Regions from separate parts of the Mesorhizobium sp. B2-5-4 genome, predicted to be linked through region 2. Evidence: predicted binding sites of a transcription regulator. Region 2 holds the regulator's gene; the other holds the start of a gene.

Region 1 (7,318 bases), on a different contig from region 2:
CGACGCTGCGCGTCGTGCGGGTGAAGAGCGCGGCGCCGATGCGCGCCTCGAGCGTGCGGATCGCCTGGCTCATCGCCGACGGCGTTACCTTGAGCTCGGCCGCCGCCTTGCGGAAATTACGATGCCGGGCGACGCTCAGGAAGGCCTCGACGCCGTCGAGCGCTCCCTGCCTGACTGTGAAGTTCTGCTTCATGGCGCATCGACATTATCGCGGATAGTCGCGGTTAGAAAGCGCCTCTATCTCTGCGGCAACGACGGAAATCCAGAGGAAACCGCAATGACGGATAATCTCGACGCAGTGCGCGCTCACTACCGCGCGAGCGGCCTGATCGATCGTCTCAAGACGGCGCTGGCCGCTTTGGGACCAGAGGGCCAACGGCTCATGCCGGAGCAGTTGGCGGGGCTCGACCAATTCCACACCCGCGGGCTGGCGGCGACCGCCGAGCTTGCCGGGTTGGCCGGAATTGGCCCGGAAACGATCGTCCTCGATGTCGGATCGGGGCTCGGTGGGCCGGCCCGTTTCCTGGCGGCGACCCGCGGCTGCCGGGTGACGGGCGTAGACCTCAGCGAGCCGTTCGTCGAGGCCGCGCACTATCTGACCGAACGAATGGGGCTGAGCGAACAGGTAACGTTCGAGGGCGCCAGCGCGCTGGCGCTTCCCTTCGACGACAGCCATTTCGATGTCGTGTTGCTGCAACACGTGGCGATGAACATCACCGAGCGCGGACGGCTCTATGACGAGATCAGGCGGGTGCTTAAGCCGGGCGGCAGGTTTGCCACCTATGACGTCGTGTTGAACGGCGGCGATCCGCATTATCCCGTTCCCTGGGCACGAAGCCCGGCGGAGAGTTTCTTGCTCACCGCGGCTGAAACGCTAGCGCGGATCGAGCAGGCAGGCTTTGAAACGCTGGTATGGCAAGACGACACCGAGGCAGCCAAGGCGTGGTTTTCGCAATTGCGGGCGTCCGGACCGCCCCCTTTGCTCAATCTCGGCCTCGTCATGGGGTCGGACTTCGCGGGAGTTGCCGCCAACCTCGGACGCAATCTCGGGGAAGGCCGGCTGGGCATTCTGACCGCCGTCTTCGAAGCCATTCCGGGCAAGGCTTGAAGGAGGCAGGAATGTCGCCGGCCATGATCTTCGACATCCCTCTCGCTCTGGGCTACGTGCCATGGTTGCTGTGCTTCGGCGCCTATGCCTGGCCCAGGCTCAAAGCGATGGACCGCCTCGAGGCGCAACGCGCCATCGCCACGCTGCACAGCTTCCGCTTCTTCGGGCTTATCTTCATGCTTCCAGGTGTCGTCGGGCCCAATCTGCCGGCTGGTTTCGCCGTCCTCGCGGCCTATGGTGACTTCGCCACCGGCCTGCTGGCCATGCTGGCGCTTCTCACGGCACGCAGACATCAGCTATTCTGGCCGCTTGTCATCGCCTTCAATCTCGTGGGAGCCGTCGACATCGTCGTCGACTATTATCAAGGGGTCCAACTCGCCCTTCCCGATCTGGCAGGGGAACTGGGGGCGGCCTACGCGATCCCGATCCTCTATGTGCCGCTTCTGATGATCACGCACATCGCCGCGTTCTATCTGCTGATGCGTCGCCGGCCCGAGGCGATTCAGGGCTCCCACCCCTGATGAGGAGGGACGGCATCGGCCTCAGTTGCCGCCTGCCTCCTTCATCTTCTCGATGATTTCGGCCATCAGCGGCGGCCCTCGGGAAAAATCGATTTTTTATGCAACCTCTGATGGGTGCGTGCGTTACAGGCCTTACGGGGAGATGAGGTTTGCGACTTGGAGCGTTTCGAGATCCTGTACGAGCCGACAGGCACGTTTTCCATTTTCGACAGATACACCGAATTACCGGTTGCGGTAGAAGGCAGGGCTTTGATCGGGCTCTGTCGGCACGAAGTGCCGCTCGCCCTGCTCGCCGCCATGGAACCCGACGACAGCAGGGTGCCGTCGGCCTCGCTGTTGAGCGGCTGTCGATCATACGAATATCAACGAGACGACTTGCAAGCGTGAATGAATGCTCGCATAAGTTGCGACAAGGCATACAGCATGAAAGAAAATGGTGCCGTTATAGCATGAAGGGGGAATCATGCCCGATCAGAATGCGCTTATCCGCGCAGCTATCGCACGGCTGCTCTCGGAGAAAACCGGGTCTGCCGTGATTTCGATGAAGGAGAGTATCGAGGAACTGCCGGCGACAGCCCGCAAGGCCCAGACCATTGAGACCCTGCAGGATCTGCTGCTGGAAATGGCAGAGGAGCGTGGAATGATGGTGGAGCTCGATCTTTAGCTCCGACCCCAATCGACATTTTGATCGGGTTCGGACCCGGCATGCGTGCCGTTTCGTGTGGCCGAAGGGATTCCTTCAAAATGCAATGTCGTCCGCGCTTCGGATCGGGCGGGAGGGCGCGGCAGGAAACGACCGGCGCGTCCATGTTGCCATAGGAAATAAATCCGCCCAATATTTGGGCTCTTCTTGCCGGAACGCCGGCGCGAGCGGTCCAGGCAATAACCTACCTCTGCAATACGCTTGGCACAAGCTTCGAGTTCGGATGACGCAAAGGTTGAGTTTTGAACTTAATAAGCCGGCGAATTATGTGGCGAGGAATGTTGCCAATTTTATCGAAAAGACGGCAATTTAGATGCATTTTTCGCCCTTCTTTCGTTTGCTGGACTCTCGGATCAAAGCTTTTCTATACTGACTGATCCAGTGCTGATACTGTTGTAGGGACGATAAGAAGCCCTGACAGCGGCGAGGGAGGCTCATGTGGCCGATATCATCTTGAAAGTGTTTGCAAATGCCGACGATGTGCATCTCGTCTGGTCGCATCAGGAGGACATTGAGGGATGTCTGGGATTTGCCATCCAGTGCCGCCGCGGCGCCTCCGCCCCCAACTATCTGTCGAACCGCGTCGGGTTCGAAGACGATACGGAGGTCGACAAGGACGGCAACCGGATCACCTCGCGTTCCTCGCGGATCTGGCCATTCCAACGCTATGACTGGACAGACCACGCCGCCGACCTTGGCGACGTCATTGCCTATCGTATCGTCGCGAGGGTCAAGGGTGCCTCTGGCGCGCTGGAAGACGGGCCGGCGAGCGAATGGTCCGAAATGCTGACACTTTCCGCCGATTGCGGCGACGGTGCGAGTGTCCACTTCAACCGGGGTTATGTGCTGTCGCAGTTCATGGCGCGTTACATGAAGCGCAAGGGGATCACGCTCAAGGAGTTGAAGGAAACCGCCGTCATCGTCAGCAAGAATGTCGACCGTGAGGCGAGGGCTTTTCTGGGCGGCACTTTGCGCGAAACGATGCTGAAGATGATGGCCGAGGTCGCGGCCGATGAGGAGCTGGAGCTGCATGCCGCGCTCTATGAGCTCGGCGACGAGGAACTCATCGACGGGCTGAGCGCCATCGGCAAACGGGCGAAGATCGTCCTGGCGAATGGAAGCGTCGATGCCGAGGGCGAGGACGAAAACGCGGATGCGCGGGCGCGCCTGCGCGGCGCGGATGTTGTCGTGCACGACCGCTTCCTCGCACCGAAAGCACTGGCCCACAACAAGTTCCTGGTCATCGGGCGCGCTGCGAACGACAAGTTCGAGCCGGCCAAGGTGTGGACCGGGAGCACGAACTGGACACCGACCGGTCTCTGCACGCAGCTCAACAATGGCATCATGCTCGAGCATCCGGTGCTGGCAGAGCGGTACGAAGCGCAGTTCAACCTGCTGGTCGACGCAAAGAGCGCGATTTCCGACGACCTGCTGCGATCCAACAATTCGCCCGAGCAAGGCATCGCTTTCGGTGCCGGCGCCATCGACAGCTGGTTCTCGAGCTTGAGCGATGAAATCGACATCAAGGAACTCGTCAAACTGGTGGAAGGTGCGCAGCATGGGGTCTTTTTCGTGATGTTTCAGCCGGGCAACGAGCCGGTGCGAACATTGCTCAGGCTTCAAAAGGAGAAGAAGCTCTATGTGCGCGGCGTCGCGACCCGATTTACCGGCAAGGGTCTCGAGGAGTTCAAGCTGCTGAAGGCGAAGCCCGAGGATTTTTTCCTCGATGCGGCGCAGGACACCGGGGTTGAGAAACCGGTTGGGCAATGGGCCGTGGAAGGTACGGCTGCCGACTTCCAATCGGCCATAGGTCACGCCATCACGCATTCAAAAGTGCTGGTGATCGATCCATTCAGCGACGATCCCATCGTCGTCACGGGCTCACATAATTTTTCGCACTCGGCGAGTGCCGCAAACGACGAGAACTTCATCGTCATTCGGGGCCACAAGAAGATCGCCATGCACTACGCCATCAACGCCATGCAGACCTACAGCCACTATCGCTGGCGTGCCTATCTCGCGGAGGCGGCCAAGGAGAGGAAGGATCCCTTCCAATATCTGTCGCGTGACCCGGACTGGCAAAAGCGCCGGACCTCCGGCGAGACCAAGCGCATGCTGGCGTTCTGGATGGCAGGCACCTAGAGCAATTCCGGGAAAACCGTGAAGTGGTTTCCCGGGAAAAGCGCGCGGCGCTTTCCCCGCGGGAATTGCGTCAAGACAAAGCGTTAGAGCCGTTTGCCATCCCGGGAGGCGGCGAACGGCTCAGCGTGCCGTCGCCGTAGATCATGCGGCCGGCGCGGAAGGTTGCTCGCACACGTGGCACCGGCTGGCGGTCGGCGACGACGAGATCGGCCAGAAGCCCGGCTTCGATGGCGCCGCGATCGGTGAGCCCGAGTGCCTCGGCCGGATTGGCGCTTGTCAGCGCCGCAGCCTTCGCCAGGCCACCGTCGCGCAGCTCCGCCAGGCCGAGCACGGCCGGCAGGATCGAGGCCGGGTGATAGTCGCTGGCCAGCATGTCGAGCAGCCCGGCCTCATAGGCCTGGCGGGCGGAAAGATTGCCCGAATAGGATTCTCCACGCAGCGCGTTGGGCGCGCCCATGGCCGTATACATGCCCAGCCGGCGGGCTTCCCGCGCAGCCTCCAGGGTCACCGGGAATTCGCTGAGCACGGTTCCCAGGCCGTGGACAAATTCCACCTTTTCCAGAGTGTCGTCATCGTGCGAGGCGAGCACGATGCCGCGGGCGCGGGCAAACGCCGACAGGCTCTGCAACGTGCCGAGCACACCGCCATGCCCGTTTCGATCGGCCATGCGCTTGCCGACGACCTCGGATACATCGGCTATCGACATGCCGCGCTCCTTGGCCATGCGGGCGATATACAATTCGACATCGCGGTACTGTCCCTGTCCGGGCGTATGATCCATCAGCGAAACCAGATGCAGCTTGCCGGCATCCATCAATCTTTCCAGCACGCCGACAGCCGCGGTGAACGTCACCTCGAAACGGGCATGGATGCGGTGATCGACCAGAAGGTCGTCTTTCAGCCCGGTGATGGTCTCGATGATCGAAGATGTATGTTCTTCCGAGCGCAGCAAGGCTGCGGTGGCGCTGTTGCCGATGAAGGAGAGCGCGGCATAGGCGGTGGTCACGCCGCAGGAGGCCAGCCGCTTGTCGAGTTCGGCGATGCCGATTGCCATCGGCACGTGGACCCCGCTGCGCGGCTCCACTTCCCGCTCCACCATGTCGCCATGCATATCGATGAAACCGGGCAGCAGCAGGCGGCCGCCGCCGATGAGGTCGGCGTTCTCGACAGGCTGGTCGCGGATCTCCGCGATCCGGCCGTCTTCGATCCTGACAGCGCCATTGGCAATGACGCGGTCGCGCAGGACAATCTCGAATTCACTCAGCCACATGTCCTGTTTCTTCGCGTGATCCCGGTGGGGCGCGGCCCTGTCTGTCCGTTCAAGCATGGTCGTCTCCGAAAACAGCATTCCACATTTCCGATCGCCCTCCGGCCAGGCGGTTTTCAAGGCGTGTCACGTGGATGGTTCATTCCCGAGGATCGGATAAGCTCGGTTGGTGACAGCTTTATTTCGGTCATCGAAGTCATCCCGGCCGCCCACCAAAAGCGGTCGCGGCTAATGTCAACACCACGGGGAGTTTACGCCGTGAGCATATCTCTCCATATGATCCCGGCATCGGCTTTCCCGCCCCGCCCACCGATTAAGTGTTTTGTGAACAGCATCGCACTTTGCTAATATTGCCGTCACTGTGCTCGGCGAGGAAATCGCAGCATGTCGGAGAAGAGCCCGGTCGCGTTGCCGGCGGCGTCGGTGGCAACAGGTTTTCTGGGCGGCAACGGCAAAAATGCGTCCGAAGCCCGGCATGAGCGCCGGATCCTGACCGCGCTCTGCTACGACCTGGTCGGATCGACCGACCTTCTTGCCATCCTGGACATCGAAGAGTTCGAGGAACTGATATCAGCCTTCCAGCGGGCGGCGAGACAGGCGGTCGCGTCGTGCTCGGGTGCCGTCCAGGTCGAGGTCGGCGATGGCGGCGTTGCTTTGTTTCCCGCCGAAATAGACGCCAAGGACGCGGCATCGCTGGCGATCCGGGCCGGGCTCGAAATCATCGACGCCTGCAGGCGGGTCGGTTCGGACCAAGGCCGCGCCGATCTGCATGTCCGGGTCGGAATCGCGACATCGATGACCCTGATCCACAAGGGTGACGCCGACACCGGTCGTGACAATGTCACCGGCCCTGCCTTCGCGATGGCCACGCGGCTCCAGGCCATCGCGCAGCCGGATACGGTGGTGGTCTCGGACGCGACGCGCAACCTGGCGCGACGGTCGCATGTGTTCAGCTTCAGGGGCCCCCATGCGATCAAGGGGTTTGCCGAGCCGGAGCTGGTCTGGCGCGCGCTGAGTCACAAGCGCGAGGTCGACCGCTTCTTCGCCTTCGGGCGGCTGAGCAGTCCGCTCGTCAATCGCGAGGCCGAGCTCGCCACGATCGCCGAAGCATGGGACAGCGCCGTCGCGGGAAACGGCGGCGTGGTGGTGATCGAGGGCGAGGCCGGCATCGGCAAGTCGCGCATTCTTCACGAAGTGCGCCGGCGCACGCGTCACCAGCGCGCGAAACTGCTGCTCTTCCAGTGCACGCCCGGCGGCTTGCGCTCGGCGCTGCATCCGCTGCTACAGAACGTACGCGGCGATCTCGCCGGCAACGAAGGACAGCTGAGCGCTGCCGCCGTGGCGGAAGTATTCCGCGATCATGAGGTCCGCGATCCCGAAATCATCGACATCTTCTCGTTCCTGCTCGGCGCCGAGGGAGCCGATCCGATGCTCAAGGAAATCGACGCCGAGGCGATGCGCGCGAAAGCCAATTGGGCGGTTCGCCACTCGCTCGAAGCCTTGTGCGCCAGCGGACCGATCGTCCTGGTGGTCGAGGACATACATTGGATCGACCTGACGTCGAGACAATTATTGGC
Region 2 (7,318 bases):
CACCGTCAAGCAGACCGACGGCGGCATCGGCTACGTCGAATATGCCTATGCCAAGCAGAACAAGCTGTCCTACTCCAAGATGGTGAATGCAGCCGGCAAGGTCGTCGAGCCGTCGCTCGAATCCTTCGGCGCCGCCGCTTCGAATGCCGACTTCAAGGGCGCGAAGAACTTCAACGTCATCATCACCAACGAGCCCGGCGACGCCACCTGGCCGATCGCCGCCTCGACCTGGGTGCTGATCCACAAGGCTCCGGACGATGCCGCGGCCACCGGCGAAGCGCTCAAGTTCTTTGCCTGGGCTTACAAGGACGGCAAGGAAACCGCCAAGGCGCTCGACTATGTGTCGATCCCCGATAGCGTCGTCGACCTGATCAAGGCTTCGTGGAAGGCCGACATCAAGGCCGACGGCAAGCCCGTCTACGCCGGCGAGTAATATCTTTCTGGAGGAGCGCCGCCCCGCGGCGCTCCTTTTCAATCAACACAAAGAGCCGAGCTTGACATGAGCGCTGCCCAGGAAGCCTTGCCAGCCATTCGAGGTTCACGCGACGCCACCGTCAGACGGTTCGCGTTGACCGATTCGATCTTCCATGGGCTGACCCGCGCCGCCGCCATTCTCGTGCTGGTGCTGCTCGGCGGCGTTGCCATCTCCTTGTTCGCCGGTTCCTGGCAGGCACTGTCGACCTTCGGCTTCTCCTTTCTGACCACCGAGAGCTGGAATCCCGTTACCGAGAAATTCGGCGCCTTGGCGCCGATCTATGGCACCATCATCACTTCGGCCATCGCTATCCTGATCGCCGTGCCGCTCGGCATCGGCATCGCCATTTTTCTGACCGAGCTTTGCCCGCGCCCACTTCGGCGCCCAATCGGCATGGCGGTGGAGCTGCTGGCCGGCATTCCTTCGATCATCTACGGTATCTGGGGTCTGTTCGTGCTGGCACCGTTCCTGCAGACGACAGTGCAACCTTTCATCATCAGCGTGTTCCATGGCATTCCCGGCCTTAACAGCCTGTTCGCCGGGCCCCCTTATGGCATTGGCCTGCTGACCTCGGCGATGATCCTGGCCATCATGATCCTGCCTTTCATCACCTCGATCACCAAGGATGTGTTCGACACGGTGCCGCCGGTGCTGAAGGAGTCCGCCTACGGCATTGGCTGCACGACCTGGGAGGTAACACGCCGGGTCGTCGTCCCCTACACCCGCATCGGCATAATGGGCGGCGTCATGCTTGCTCTCGGCCGTGCGCTCGGTGAAACCATGGCGGTCACCTTCGTCATCGGCAACGCCCACCGGATCAGCGCCTCGCTGTTCGCGCCGGCAACGACGATCTCGGCAACCATCGCCAACGAATTCACCGAAGCCGTCGGCGATCTCTACACCTCCTCGCTGGTGGCGCTCGGCCTGATCCTGTTCGTCATCACCTTCCTCATCCTTGCCATCGCCCGGTACATGCTGATGCGCATCGATGCCCGTACCGGAGTCTGACCGATGTCGACAGCCGCATCGCTTCACCAGAGCCGCAAGCGCAAGAACGGCGTGATGATGACGCTCTGCGTCATCGCCGCCGGCATCGGCCTTGCCTGGCTGGCGCTGATCCTCGGCGCGCTGCTCTATAAGGGTCTGTCGGGCGTTTCGCTCTCGGTGTTCACGGAAATGACCCCGCCGCCCGGTGATGCCGGTGGCCTGCTCAACGCCATCTACGGCAGCATCGTGATGACCATCATCGGCATCGTCGTCGGCACGCCGATCGGCGTGCTGGCCGGCACCTACATGGCCGAATACGGCCGCTTTTCGAAACTCACCACCGTGGTACGCTTTATCAACGACATCCTGCTGTCGGCGCCCTCAATCATCATCGGCCTGTTCGTCTACGAATTGATGGTGCGGCCGATGGGGCATTTCTCGGCCATCGCCGGTGCCGTGGCACTGGCCATCCTGGTCATTCCCGTCGTGGTGCGCACCACCGAGGACATGCTCAACCTTGTGCCGAACGCCTTGCGCGAGGCCGGCACGGCGATTGGCGCGCCACGCTGGGTGGTCATCCGTTCGGTGGCCTACCGCGCGGCGATGTCCGGCATCGTCACCGGCATATTGCTGGCCATCGCCCGCATTTCCGGCGAGACGGCGCCACTTCTTTTCACGGCGCTGAACAACCAGTTCTGGTCGAGCAACCTCAACGCGCCGATGGCCAGCCTGCCGGTCACCATCTTCCAGTTCGCTCTCAGCCCCTATGAGGAATGGCAGCAACTGGCCTGGACCGGCGCACTCATAATCACATTGACGGTTCTCGCGCTCAGCATCTTTGCGCGCAGCCTGACCGGACGCAGAGAGGACAAATGAGCCAGATGTTGTCTCCAGACATGACGATTGCCACCGAGGCGGCCGCCAAGGCGAAGATCGAGGTCAAGAACCTCAATTTCTACTACGGCCAGTCGAAGGCGCTGAAGGACATCACGCTGTCGCTGCCCGAGCGCAGCGTGACGGCCTTCATTGGACCGTCGGGTTGCGGAAAGTCGACGCTGCTGCGCGTCTTCAACCGCATCTACGAACTCTACCCCAAGCAGACCGCCGAGGGTCAGGTGCTGCTCGACGGCCAGAACGTTCTCGACCGCTCGCAGGATCTCAACCTGTTGCGCACCAAGATCGGCATGGTGTTCCAGAAGCCGACGCCGTTCCCGATGTCGATCTATGAGAACATCGCCTTCGGCGTCAGGCTCTATGAGAAGATCGGCAAGGCCGAGATGGACGGCCGTGTCGAGCAGGCGCTGAAGCGCGCCGCGCTGTGGAACGAGGTCAAGGACAAGCTCAATGCCAGCGGCCTCAGTCTGTCGGGCGGCCAGCAGCAGCGGCTTTGCATCGCCCGCACCGTGGCGGTGAAGCCGGAGGTCATCCTGCTCGACGAGCCGGCCTCGGCGCTCGACCCATTGTCGACTGCCAAGATCGAGGAATTGATCGACGAGTTGCAGGCCGACTACACGATCGTCATCGTCACACACAACATGCAGCAGGCCGCGCGGGTCTCGAAGCAGACGGCTTTCATGTATCTGGGCGAGCTGGTCGAATTCGACAAGACCGAGAAGATCTTCACGTCGCCTCGCGAGAAGCGCACGCAGGACTACATCACCGGCCGCTTCGGCTGATCTCACGCATACGAGGACCAGGATCATGGCCGAACACACAGTCGCAGCCTTCGACGAGGATCTCGGACAGATCAGCAAGCTGATCAGCGACATGGGCGATCTTGCCGGCACGATGGTCGGCGGCGCCACCAAGGCGCTGCTGAATTCCGACAATGCGCTGGCACAGCGCGTCGTCTCCGACGACGCCATCATGGACGCGCGCCAGCGCGAACTCGACGATCGCGCCATCACCCTGATCGCCAAGCGCCAGCCGATGGCCGACGATCTGCGTCATGTCGTCGGCTCCATCCGCATGGCGGGCGATCTCGAACGCATCGGCGACCTTGCCAAGAACATTGCAAAGCGCGTCGGCTCCGTCGGCCTTACCGCCACCCCGCGCGATCTGTCGCACTCGATAGATTCCATGGCGCAGCTGGTGCTGATCCAGGTGCAGGGGGTAGTCGAGGAATACGCGGCAGGCGATGCCGCCGCCCTCGCCAAGCTCAGGAATGACGACGAACGCATCGACATCAAATACACTTCGGTGTTCCGCGAACTCCTGACCTACATGATGGAGGATCCCCGCAACATCACGGCTTGCACGCATCTTTTGTTCTGCGCCAAGAATCTCGAACGCATCGGCGACCACGTGACCAACATCGCCGAGAATGCGTATTATGTGCTGACCGGCACGCAACTGCCCGCCAACCGTCCGAAGCAGGACGAGACGGCGATGTCGGTGCCGGCGGCTTGACGGCAGGGATGATCAATCGATGATCGCGCCACGCATCATGGTGGTGGAGGACGAGGAGCCGCTCGGCGTGCTTCTCCGCTACAATCTGGAATCGGAAGGCTACCAGGTCGAGGTGGTGACACGCGGCGACGAAGCCGAGATCCGCCTCCAGGAGAACGTGCCCGACCTCCTGGTGCTCGACTGGATGGTGCCGGCGGTTTCCGGCATCGAACTCTGTCGGCGCCTGCGAATGCGGCCCGAGACCGAGAGGCTGCCGATCATCATGTTGACGGCGCGCGGCGAGGAGAGCGACCGCGTGCGCGGCCTCTCGACCGGTGCCGACGACTATCTGGTCAAGCCGTTCTCGACACCGGAATTCATGGCCCGGGTCAAGGCGCTGCTGCGCCGCGCCAAGCCGGAAGTGCTGTCCAGCGTGCTCAAGGTCGGCGACATCGTGCTCGACCGGGAATCGCACCGTGTCTATCGCAAGAAGAGCGAGATCCGGCTCGGACCGACCGAGTTCCGCCTGCTCGAATTCATGATGCGTCATCCCGGCCGCGTGTTCTCGCGCAGCCAGCTGCTCGACAATGTCTGGGGCGAGACGATCTATATCGATGAACGCACCGTGGACGTGCATGTCGGCCGGCTGCGCAAGGCGGTCAACAACGGCCGTATGCCGGACGTGATCCGCACCATTCGCGGCGCTGGTTACGCGATCCGCGAAGACTGAAATCAGGCTACATTCTTGCCCGGAACGCCGGGCCTCGCCAGCACGCCCGGCGCGAAAATCTCCTGGTCCACGAAGGTCAATGCGCGCATAGCGCAACCTTCGCGGATGAGCGGCAGCTCGTTCGGCTCGGTGTCGAAGGAAATCGATTCCGAATGCTGGCCGCCGGCGGTCTGGCCGATGGCCTCGCGCAAGGCCGGCTCGATCAGGTCGAAGGCGGCGGCGCTGACGCCGACCATGGCGACGGGTGCGGGATCGATCAGCGCGAACAGGCTGCCCAGCCCATAGCCCAGCGCCTCGCCGGCCTTGCGATAGGCTTCGCGCTCCGGTCCGTCTTTCTCCCTTGCCGTCGCGGCGAGTGTCCGCATCTGCGCATCGCTGACATCTGCGACCGGTTCGGCGTCCTCGCCAAGCTGCCTGGCGTTGCGCCAGATGGCGTAGTTGCCGGCATAGGCCTCGACGCAGCCGCGCCGTCCGCAGCGGCAGAGCGCGCCTCCCGGGCGATGGATCATGTGGCCGAACTCGCCTCCCGATGAATGCGTGCCGGTGAACAGCTCGCCCTTCAGCACCAGGCCCATGCCGATGCCGTGCGAGAGCAGGATGGCGATGAAGTCGTCGCGGTAGCGTTCGGGGTCGCGCCAGCGCAGCGCCACCGCCATCATGTTGCAGTCGTTCTCCATGGTGGCGGGGATGCCGAACTCGGCTTCAAGTATGTCGGCGAAGGGAATGTTCGTCTGCGGCGTGATCGGCGACCACAGCATCGCACGCGCCTCGCTGTCGGTGATGCCCTGGATCGCCAGCGCGATGCGGGCAATACTGCGGACGTCGAGATCGGGGTCCTCGAGGCGCCGCCGCACTATTGCCGTGCATTCGCCGATCAGCGCCTCGCGCGACATGGTCAGCGTGTCCAGCCGTCGCTGTTCCTCGGCGACCACCTGGCCGGAATAATCGATGACGGCGACGGACAGGAAATTCAGCGACAGCACCACGGTCATCACAGCCGCGGCCTCGGGGTTGAGGCCAAGGCCAACCTGCGGCCGGCCGCGTTTCAGTGAACCGGCTTCGTTCGGCTTGCCTTCGGTCAGGATACCCTCGTCGATCAGGTCGGCTGATATCGCCGATATGGTCGAGTGGCTGAGGCCGGTGGTGGCGGCGATCTCGGTGCGCGAGGGCTGACCACCCTGACGCACGGCTGCAATCACCATGGCGCGGTTGCGCCGGCGCAGATCGTCGTGGCGGATTCCGACCGACATGCTTCCCACATCCTCCCGTCGCCGCGGTTCTTGACACCCCCTCGAACCTCTCCGGCAATGGGCCGAATACTGGCAGATGCGGCAGGAGCTGTCATTTATTTATTGCGGGACTCGAAAAAAGGCTCCCGGCACCTCAAAATCCATCAGAATCGATGTTGACAGTGTTCCGACGATGGATCAGTGTTTTTTCGAGGCTCGAAAAAATAGGGCCTATGCCGGCCTTCGGGCCAGTTTGGTCGCGCCATACGCGGCGCAGGGAGGATATACCATGAAGAGATTCACAGTCGCCATCCTGGCGGGTGTCGCCATGTCGCTGACGCTGGCGTCGGTGGCGCAGGCGAAGGACAAGGTCATCGGCGTTTCCTGGTCGAATTTCCAGGAAGAGCGCTGGAAGACCGACGAGGCCGCCATGAAGAAAGCGATCGAGGCCGCGGGCGACAAGTACATTTCCGCCGATGCGCAGTCCAATCCCGGCAAGCAGCTGACCGATGTCGAAAGCCTGATTTCCCAGGGCGCCAATTCGCTGATCATCCTGGCGCAGGATGCTTCGGCCATCGGCCCAGCGGTGCAGAAGGCGCTCGACGAGGGCATTCCGGTCGTCGGCTATGACCGCCTGATCGAGAACAAGGACGTCTTTTACCTGACCTTCGACAACAAGGAAGTCGGCCGCATGCAGGCTCGCGAGGTGTTCAAGGTCAAGCCTGAAGGCAATTACGTCTTCATCAAGGGCTCGGGTGCCGACCCGAATGCCGACTTCCTGTTCTCGGGCTCGATGGAAGTGCTGAAGGAAGCCATCGACAGCGGCAAGATCAAGAATGTCGGCGAAGCCTATACGGACGGCTGGCTGCCCGCCAACGCCCAGAAGAACATGGAGCAGTTCCTCACCGCCAACGACAATAAGGTCGACGCCGTGGTCGCGGCCAATGACGGCACCGCCGGCGGCGTCGTCGCGGCGCTGACGGCGCAGGGGCTCGCCGGCACCGTGCCGGTCTCTGGCCAGGACGGCGACCACGCCGCGCTCAACCGCATCGCGCTCGGCACCCAGACCGTGTCGGTGTGGAAGGATGCGCGTGAACTCGGCAAGAACGCCGCCGAGATCGCCTCGCAGCTCGCCGACGGCAAGAAGATGACCGACATCGCCGGCGCGAAGGACTTCACGACGCCTGGCGGCAACACCGTCAAGTCGCTGTTCCTGACCCCGGTCGCCATCACCAAGGACAATCTCAACCTCGTCATCGACGCCGGCTGGATCAAGAAGGACGAAGTCTGCGCGGGCGTCGCCGCCGGCAGCGTCGCGGCCTGCAACTGAGTTTGACCGCTTGAAGAATGAAGGCGCCGCGGCCCCCAAGCCGCGGCGTTTTCTCAAAAAGATTTGTGTTTCCGCATCACGCGGATAGCTTCTAGGCTGGGTTCGGCATCCGCGTCAGACGGCCAGCCGGTTGGAGGAAATCATGACCGACACGACGTCCAACCTGCAGGCCGATACCG

The links. Region 2 encodes PhoB, which activates phosphate uptake and scavenging genes when phosphate is short. Its sites were predicted from a motif close to TGTCATNNANCTGTCAT; they were not measured.
Region 1: FJ492_RS18095 (alpha-D-ribose 1-methylphosphonate 5-triphosphate diphosphatase) is a predicted target of PhoB. The motif match lies at 5,911-5,927, and genes of this name have one in related genera.

Annotation. Positions count from the first base shown of each region.
Region 1 is NZ_VFUR01000013.1:140,274-147,591, forward strand. It holds gene FJ492_RS18065 (LysR substrate-binding domain-containing protein) at 1-193, opposite strand, end outside; gene FJ492_RS18070 (class I SAM-dependent methyltransferase) at 278-1,108, shown strand; gene FJ492_RS18075 (hypothetical protein) at 1,120-1,629, shown strand; gene FJ492_RS18080 (hypothetical protein) at 1,786-2,016, shown strand; gene FJ492_RS18085 (hypothetical protein) at 2,093-2,293, shown strand; gene FJ492_RS18090 (phospholipase D-like domain-containing protein) at 2,771-4,474, shown strand; gene FJ492_RS18095 (alpha-D-ribose 1-methylphosphonate 5-triphosphate diphosphatase) at 4,545-5,744, opposite strand; gene FJ492_RS18100 (AAA family ATPase) at 6,126-7,318, shown strand, end outside.
Region 2 is NZ_VFUR01000006.1:223,056-230,373, reverse strand. It holds gene pstS (phosphate ABC transporter substrate-binding protein PstS) at 1-433, shown strand, start outside; gene pstC (phosphate ABC transporter permease subunit PstC) at 500-1,483, shown strand; gene pstA (phosphate ABC transporter permease PstA) at 1,487-2,338, shown strand; gene pstB (phosphate ABC transporter ATP-binding protein PstB) at 2,335-3,138, shown strand; gene phoU (phosphate signaling complex protein PhoU) at 3,164-3,871, shown strand; gene phoB (phosphate regulon transcriptional regulator PhoB) at 3,891-4,580, shown strand; gene FJ492_RS10085 (ROK family protein) at 4,583-5,830, opposite strand; gene xylF (D-xylose ABC transporter substrate-binding protein) at 6,099-7,139, shown strand; gene FJ492_RS10075 (sugar ABC transporter permease) at 7,282-7,318, shown strand, end outside.